Regions from separate parts of the Achromobacter sp. D7-1 genome, predicted to be linked through region 2. Evidence: predicted binding sites of a transcription regulator. Region 2 holds the regulator's gene; the other holds the start of a gene.
What was found. The regulator NrdR, encoded in region 2, represses ribonucleotide reductase genes. The targets are predictions, from matches to a motif close to CACNANATNTNGTG.
Positions count from the first base shown of each region.

Region 1: the regulator NrdR is predicted to act here: its motif matches at 1,851-1,864, upstream of AC6LKD_RS18200 (ribonucleoside triphosphate reductase).

Region 1 covers NZ_JCBAMT010000041.1:15,311-19,156, reverse strand. The annotation lists gene AC6LKD_RS18200 (ribonucleoside triphosphate reductase) at 1-1,844, opposite strand, end outside; gene AC6LKD_RS18195 (DUF3325 domain-containing protein) at 1,965-2,315, opposite strand; gene AC6LKD_RS18190 (PepSY-associated TM helix domain-containing protein) at 2,312-3,846, opposite strand, start outside.
Region 2 covers NZ_JCBAMT010000085.1:10,712-14,557, reverse strand. The annotation lists gene glyA (serine hydroxymethyltransferase) at 13-1,263, shown strand; gene nrdR (transcriptional regulator NrdR) at 1,461-1,940, shown strand; gene AC6LKD_RS26865 (GlxA family transcriptional regulator) at 2,014-2,979, opposite strand; gene AC6LKD_RS26860 (cysteine hydrolase family protein) at 2,997-3,560, opposite strand; gene ribD (bifunctional diaminohydroxyphosphoribosylaminopyrimidine deaminase/5-amino-6-(5-phosphoribosylamino)uracil reductase RibD) at 3,739-3,846, shown strand, end outside.

The DNA of each region.
Region 1 (3,846 bases), on a different contig from region 2:
GCGCGGCGCACCAGCTGCTTGCACGCGGCGGCGGAAGACACGGCCTCGTTCATGTACAGGTGCAGCACGGTGCCGCCGGTGTACTTGCCTTGCAGCGTTTCCTGCAGCTCCAGCGCATGGAAGGGATCGTCGGTGTGGCCCACCGGCAACTGGCTGGAGTTGGTGTAGTAGGGCTGAGTCTCGCTGCCCGCCTGCAAGATGGCGGGATAGCGCTTGCGGTCCTCGCGGGCGAAGCGGTAGGTGGTGCCTTCGGCGGGCGTGGCTTCCAGGTTGTACAGATGGCCGGTCTCTTCCTGGAATTCGGTCATGCGGGCGCGCACGCGGTCCAGGAGGCGCACGGCCAGGGCGTGTCCCGCCGCAGAGGTGATGTCCTCGGCGTCGTCCGTGAAGTTGCGGACCATCTCGTTGATGCCGTTCACACCCAGCGTGCTGAAGTGGTTGCGCAGAGTGCCCAGATAGCGGCGGGTATAGGGATAGAGACCCTGGTCGATATAGCGCTGCACCACTTTTCGCTTGGTTTCCAGCACATCGCGGCCCAGCTCCAGCAGATGGTCCAGGCGCTGCATCAGCCGCGCTTCGTCGCCGCGGCAGGTATACCCCAGGCGCGCGCAGTTGACCGTGACCACGCCGACCGAGCCGGTCTGCTCGGCCGAGCCGAACAGGCCGTTGCCGCGCTTGAGCAATTCACGCAGGTCCAGCTGCAGGCGGCAGCACATCGAGCGCACCATGTGCGGTTCCAGGTCCGAGTTCAGGAAGTTCTGGAAGTAGGGCAGGCCATAGCGCGCCGTCATCTCGAACAGGCGCTCGGTGTTGGGATGGTCCCAGTCGAAGTCGGGCGTGATGTTGTAGGTGGGAATGGGGAAAGTGAATACGCGGCCCTTGGCGTCGCCGGCCATCATGACCTCGATGTAGGCGCGGTTGATCATGTCCATCTCGGTCTGCAGTTCGCCGTAGGAGAACGGCATTTCCTCGCCGCCGATGTACGGGATCTGCTCCTTCAGGTCCGGCGGGCAGGTCCAGTCGAACGTGAGGTTGGTGAAGGGCGTCTGCGTGCCCCAGCGGCTGGGCACGTTGAGGTTATAGATGAGTTCCTGCATGGACTGCTTCACTTCCGCGTACGTCATGGCGTCGCGGCGGATGAAGGGCGCCATGTAGGTGTCGAAGGAACTGAACGCCTGCGCGCCGGCCCATTCGTTCTGCAGCGTGCCCAGGAAGTTGACGATCTGGCCGATGGCCGCCGACATGTGGCGCGCCGGAGTCGCTTCCACCTTGCCGGGGATGCCGTTGAAGCCTTCGGTCAGCAGTTGGCGCAGCGACCAGCCGGCGCAATAGCCGCTCAACATGTCCAGGTCATGGATGTGGATGTCGCCTTCGCGGTGGGCGCGGCCGGCTTCGGGCGCGAACACGTTGGACAGCCAGTAGTTGGCGGTGACCTTGCCCGCCACGTTCAGGATCAGGCCGCCCAGGCTGTAGCCCTGGTTGGCGTTGGCGTTGACGCGCCAGTCGCGCTGATCCAGGTATTCCTCCATGGCGCTTTCCACGTCCACCAGCGTGTGGCGCAGCGAGCGCAGCCGGGCGTGCTGTTCGCGGTGCACGATGTAGGCGCGCGCGGTGCGCCAGTGGCCCGCCTGGACCAGGGCTTCTTCGACGCGGTTCTGGATGGTTTCGACGCCAGGGCAGGGGCTGCCAGCCAGCGCGGCGATGACGCCGTCGGTCAGCGTTTGTGCGCCCGCCAAGTCCAGTTCCCCGGTGCTCTGGCCGGCCGCCGCCATGGCTTGGGCGATCTTGTCGCGGTCGAACGCCGCGATCCGGCCGTCGCGCTTGAGGATGTGCTGGATATGCATGACTGACACCATATGTAGTAGGGTGTGAAAACTCTACCACCACATATGGTGCGCGTATCGCCTCGCGCGGCTGGGATGTCAGTCTTGCTTGATGCGCATCAAACGCGCGCTTCGGAAGCTTCAGAAGCCGATGCCGACCCCGGCCAGGGATATCGCCACGGCCAGCGCGGCGGTGCCGGCGGCCGGGCGGGGCGCCCAGGACAGCATGCCGACCCAGAGCAGGGCGCCGGCCGAGAGCCAGCCCAGCCATGCCACCACGCCCACGGTATTGCCCCACAGCCCGACGCAGGGCAGCAAGGCCAGCGCCAGCAACAGCACGCCGGCGCCGCGCAGCACGCGGGTGTGGCCGGCGGACGGATCGCGTCCCCAGATTTGGTCGTAATGGCGCGGCATGGCCAGGCTCAGGCAAGCCATGCCGGAGTAGGTCAGCAGCAGCGCCATGGAAATTGCGTACAGGTCGTTGATGTTCATGCGGCCGCCTCTGCGTCACTGCGGGGATTGCGCCGGGCGGGCGCGCTTGCGGGCCGTCGCCACAACAACAGGGCCGCCCAGCCCGATAGTACGCCGAACGCGACGGACGTCAGTTCGACGCCCGCGCTTTCCCAGTCGCCGCGGGCGATCTGCGCCAGGGGATGGTCGCCCAGGGTGACGAGCGACAGCACCGGCAGCAGCAGGCACAGCGCCGACAGCAGGGCCAGTTGCGAGATCCAGGCGCGGCGCGGGCTGCACAGCCAGGCATGCGCCAGGGTCAGCGCCCATATCGCGAAGAAGCAACGCAGCTCCCACAGCGCGCGGTTTTCCAGCGCCACGGGCAGCAGGCGGTTGGCCCAGAAGTAGCCGATGCAGGCGATGGCCAGTCCGGCCAGCGCGGCCACGTTCAAACCTTCTATCAACCGGTACACGCGCGCCGTCGCGCTGCCGAATTCGCCGCCATGCTTGGCGCGACGCTTGACCATGAACAACAGCGCGCCCGTGCCCATCATGGCCGCACCGGCCAGGCCGCAGATGAAGTACAGCCATTTCATGGCCAGGCCGCCGAACTTGACCATATGCAGACCGCTCATCACCTGGAATGTCAGGGAAGGCGCGCCGCCGTGGACCCCGCCTGGGGGCCGTACGCGCAGCAGTTCGCCGCTGGCGGAAAATTCGGCCATGCCGGTGGTGGCGCTGATGTTCCTGGCGTCGTCGGTGGCTTCATTCCAGCCATAGACGCCGATGCGCATGGAGCTGTCTTCGGGGTTGTTGATGACGATGGCGCGCGCCGTCTGCCCGATCAGTTGCTCGCCGCGGGCCACGATGGGTTCCAGCGCCGGCATGCTCTGAGCCACGCCGGTGCGCGCAGGCCGGTCCTCGCCGGACAGTTCGGCCAGGAAGAGGCGGCTGGCCCGCGGGTCGGCGCCATAGGTTGCCGCGACGGGGGCGGGCATCAATATCGCGCTCGATATCACGATGCCGGTGTAGGCAATCATGAACTGGAAGGGCAGTGTCAGGACCGCCACCGCGTTGTGCGCGTCCAGCCAGGAGCGCTGGCCCTTCTTCGCGCGGAAGGTGAAGAAGTCCTTGAAGATGCGCTTGTGCGTGACCACGCCCGAAATCAGGGCGACCAGCATGGCCATGCTGGCAAAGGCGACGATCCACAGGCCCAGGCCGGCGTCGTGCAAGGTGTAGTGGAAATCCACGAAATGCGAGCCGCCCTGCGTTGCGCGGGCTTCGGCCTCGTGGTGGTCGTCAAGTTCCGCGCCGGTGTCGGGGTCCAGTTCGGCGTCGGCATACTGGCCGTTCTTGTCGAACCAATAGGCGGTCAGCCCGTTGTTGTGAAAGCGGTCGACCGGCCAGATTTCCCACATACCCGCGCCCGCATGGTTGCGCGCCATATAGTCCACGGCCAGTTCCAGCCGGCGGGCGCGGTCTACCGGGACGCTTTCCTTTTGCGCGGCCCGTGCTTCCGCCTCCTGGTGCTCGGGCGTCATCCAGTGCGTGATGGGTTCGGAGAAAACGGCCA
Region 2 (3,846 bases):
GGAACTCCCGTCATGTTTGACCGCAACCTCACCTTGTCCAAGGCTGACCCGGACGTTTGGGCCGCCATCCAGAAGGAAGACGTCCGCCAGGAACAGCACATCGAGCTGATCGCCTCGGAGAACTACGCCAGCCCGGCCGTCATGGAAGCCCAGGGCACGCAGCTCACCAACAAGTACGCCGAAGGCTATCCGGGCAAGCGCTACTACGGCGGTTGCGAGTACGTGGACGTGGTCGAGCAACTGGCCATCGACCGCCTGAAGCAGATCTTCGGCGCTGAAGCCGCCAACGTACAGCCCAACTCGGGCTCGCAGGCCAACCAGGGCGTGTACATGGCCGTCCTGAAGCCGGGCGACACCGTGCTGGGCATGAGCCTGGCCGAAGGCGGCCACCTGACGCACGGCGCGTCGGTCAACGCCTCGGGCAAGCTGTACAACTTCATCTCCTACGGCCTGGACGCAAACGAAGTCCTGAACTACGACCAGGTCGAGCAACTGGCCAAAGAGCACAAGCCCAAGCTGATCGTGGCTGGCGCTTCCGCCTACGCCCTGCACATCGACTTCGAGCGCATGGCCCGCATCGCCCGTGAAAACGGCGCGCTGTTCATGGTCGACATCGCCCACTACGCCGGCCTGGTCGCCGGCGGCGCCTATCCGAACCCGGTCCCGCACGCCGACTTCGTCACCTCGACCACGCACAAGTCGCTGCGCGGCCCGCGCGGCGGCGTCATCATGATGAAGGCCGAGCACGAGAAGATCATCAACTCGGCGATCTTCCCCGGCATCCAGGGCGGTCCGCTGATGCATGTCATCGCCGGCAAGGCCGTGGCCTTCAAGGAAGCGCTGGAGCCCGCCTTCAAGGACTACGCGCAGCAAGTGGTCAAGAATGCCAAGGTGCTGGCCGACACGCTGGTCAAGCGCGGCCTGCGCATCGTTTCCGGCCGTACCGAAAGCCACGTCATGCTGGTGGACCTGCGTTCCAAGGGCATCACGGGCAAGGAAGCGGAAGCCGTGCTGGGCCAGGCCCACATCACGGTCAACAAGAACGCCATCCCGAACGATCCGGAAAAGCCTTTCGTGACCAGCGGCATCCGCCTGGGCACGCCGGCCATGACCACGCGCGGCTTCACCGAAGCGGAAGCCGAGCTGACCGCCAACCTTATCGCCGACGTGCTGGACAATCCGCGCGACGAAGCCAACATCGCCGCCGTGCGCGCCCGCGTCAATGAACTGACCTCGCGCCTGCCGGTCTACGGTAAGAAGTAAGCGAGCATCCCTGCGGCGGGCTGCGGCCCGGCCGTAGCGCTCCATAAGGGACGGCCCCGCAAGGCGCCGTCCCTTTGCTTTCGGGGCGGTACCCTGGCAAAAAATACGGGGGCGGATTAGCCCGTATTGGCGCTGGCGGCCCGGCGCCTCGTTACAATATGCTTAACTATTGCCCTCAGCGCCTTTAGGGATCACACATGCGGTGTCCATTTTGCGGCAATGCCGAAACGCAGGTCGTCGACAGCCGGGTCTCCGAAGAAGGCGACGCCATACGCCGTCGCCGCCGCTGCCTGTCCTGTGACAAGCGCTTCACCACCTATGAACGGGTGGAGCTGGCCATGCCTTCCATCGTGAAGCGCAACGGCAGCCGCAGCGACTACGATCCCGGCAAGCTGCGCGCCAGCCTGAGCCTGGCGCTGCGCAAGCGCCCCGTCAGCACGGAAGACGTGGACGCGGCGGTTGCCCGCATCGAAGAGCAGTTGCTGGCCAGCGGACTGCGCGAAGTGCCTAGCGAACACATCGGCGAGCTCGTCATGAACGAACTGCGCAAGCTCGACAAGGTGGCTTACGTGCGCTTCGCCTCGGTCTACAAGAGCTTCGAGGACATTGGCGAATTCGTCGAGGCCATCCGCGAGATGCAGGGCCCGCTGCTGCCGGGCAAGCTGCGCAAGGACTAGAGAAGACTCGACGCCAACCCGTCCGGGGCCGTCGAGCGGCGCGGATGTAGAAAATGACGGCGCCGCGGCGCCGTCATTGCATGGCGGGCGCTGCGCGCGCCAGGCTGGGCGTCAGCGGCTGGAATTTGCGCCACACGCGGCGCATGTGCTGGGCCGAGCCGAAGCCCGATTTCTCGGCCACGCGCTCCAGATCCAGCCTGGTGTCGCGCAGCAGGTCGCGCGCCAGCGCCACGCGTATCTGATAAAGGTAATCCATCGGCGTGCAGCCCGCGTGTTCGCGGAACAGCCGGGTCAGGTGGCGAGCGCTGGTATGCGCCTGGTCCGCCAGCGATTGCGCCGACCAGGGCGCCGCCGGATCGCGAATGACCGCATCCTGCACCCGGTGCACGCCCGGATGCATATGGCTGCGGTGATCCAGCCAGGGCGACAGTGTGGAATCCGTGCCGGCGCGCCGCTGGTAGACGACCATGTCGCGTGCTGTTTCGCTGGCCACGCGCGGCCCGCAATGGCGCGACACCATGTGCAAGGCCAGGTCGATGCCGGCCGTGATTCCCGCGCTGCTGACCAGCTTGCCGTCCTCGACGAAGATGCGGTTGTCATGCAGCCGCGCGCTCGGGTCGATGCTGGCCAGTTGTTCCAGGCAGGTGTGGTGCGTGGTGCAATCCCGTTGCCGCGTCAGTCCGGCGGCGGCGGCGAATAGCGCGCCGGCGCACACCGTCATCAGGGTGAAGCCGTCGGCGGGATGGCGGACCGCCAGCCAGTCGATGATGGCGCGCGAGTCGGGGTCATCGAGGCGCGTGGGCTTGCCCACCACGCCGGAAATGATGACCAGGGCCTCGGGCGGCAGCGCGGCCGGCAGGGCCTGGATATGCGCCAGATGCAGGCCGGGCAGGCCGCTTTCGACCTCCCGCGACGGGCCGCAGAAATGCTGCTCGAAGGTGCCGGGACTCAGCTTGTTGGCCACGCGGAAGGCCTCCGCCGGACCCGCCACGTCCAGCAGCACGATGCCGCGCGTCAGCACGAAATAGACCGGGACCATGCAGCCCTCCGCCAGCGCTAGGCCGCTAGCGCGTCGGCGGCGCGCGCGATGCGGGCGAAGCGTCCTTGCAGCACCAGCTCGGTCCGGTCGCGGATTTCGGCCGGGGTGTAATGCTGGCCGGACGGGCTCTGCATGGCGAAGGTCAGGGTGGCATCGGTGGGGAACACCACCTTGTAGCCGGCGTCGCTGGCGTGGCGCGAGGTGGTTTCGCAGCATTGTTCCGTGCGGATGCCGCTGACGATGATGCCTTCGATGCCATGCTTCACCAGCCAGTCCTGCAGGCTGGCGCCGTCCGCGTCCTTGGCATAGAGCGAGGAATGCACGGTCTTGTGGAACACGGCGGTGGGCGCGATGCGCAATTCCTTGAGCGTCTTGACGTGCCCGGAGGCCATCGAGAAGGGGTTGGCGGGGTCGTTCGACACGCTGGTGTGAAACACCTGCAGTACCGGAATGTCCTGGGCCTCGGCCGTGTCGATCAGGGACTGGATCTGTTCCACAAAGGCCGGATACTCGGTTTCATCCCAAAACGGACGTTGCCGGAAAGAGTCTTGTACATCGATGACGATCAGTGCTTGTTTCATGGTCCGGGCTCCTGGAGCGGAAATTGTAGAGGCGTGACGTCATTTTTACTGCAATCCAGCGCCGGGGTGAGCGCGGCGAAAGACGGCTGTCGGCCCAAAACGGACATGCGCGGCCGATGCCGCCGAGAGCCTGCGCCGGACCGTCTGCCCGCCGCGTGGCGGACATACAATCCTGATCATGATGATTCCCAGCGACAACGACGACATTTTCTGGATGCGGCGCGCCCTGGCGCTGGCGCAGACCGTCATGTACTCCACCGCGCCCAACCCCCGGGTCGGCTGCGTG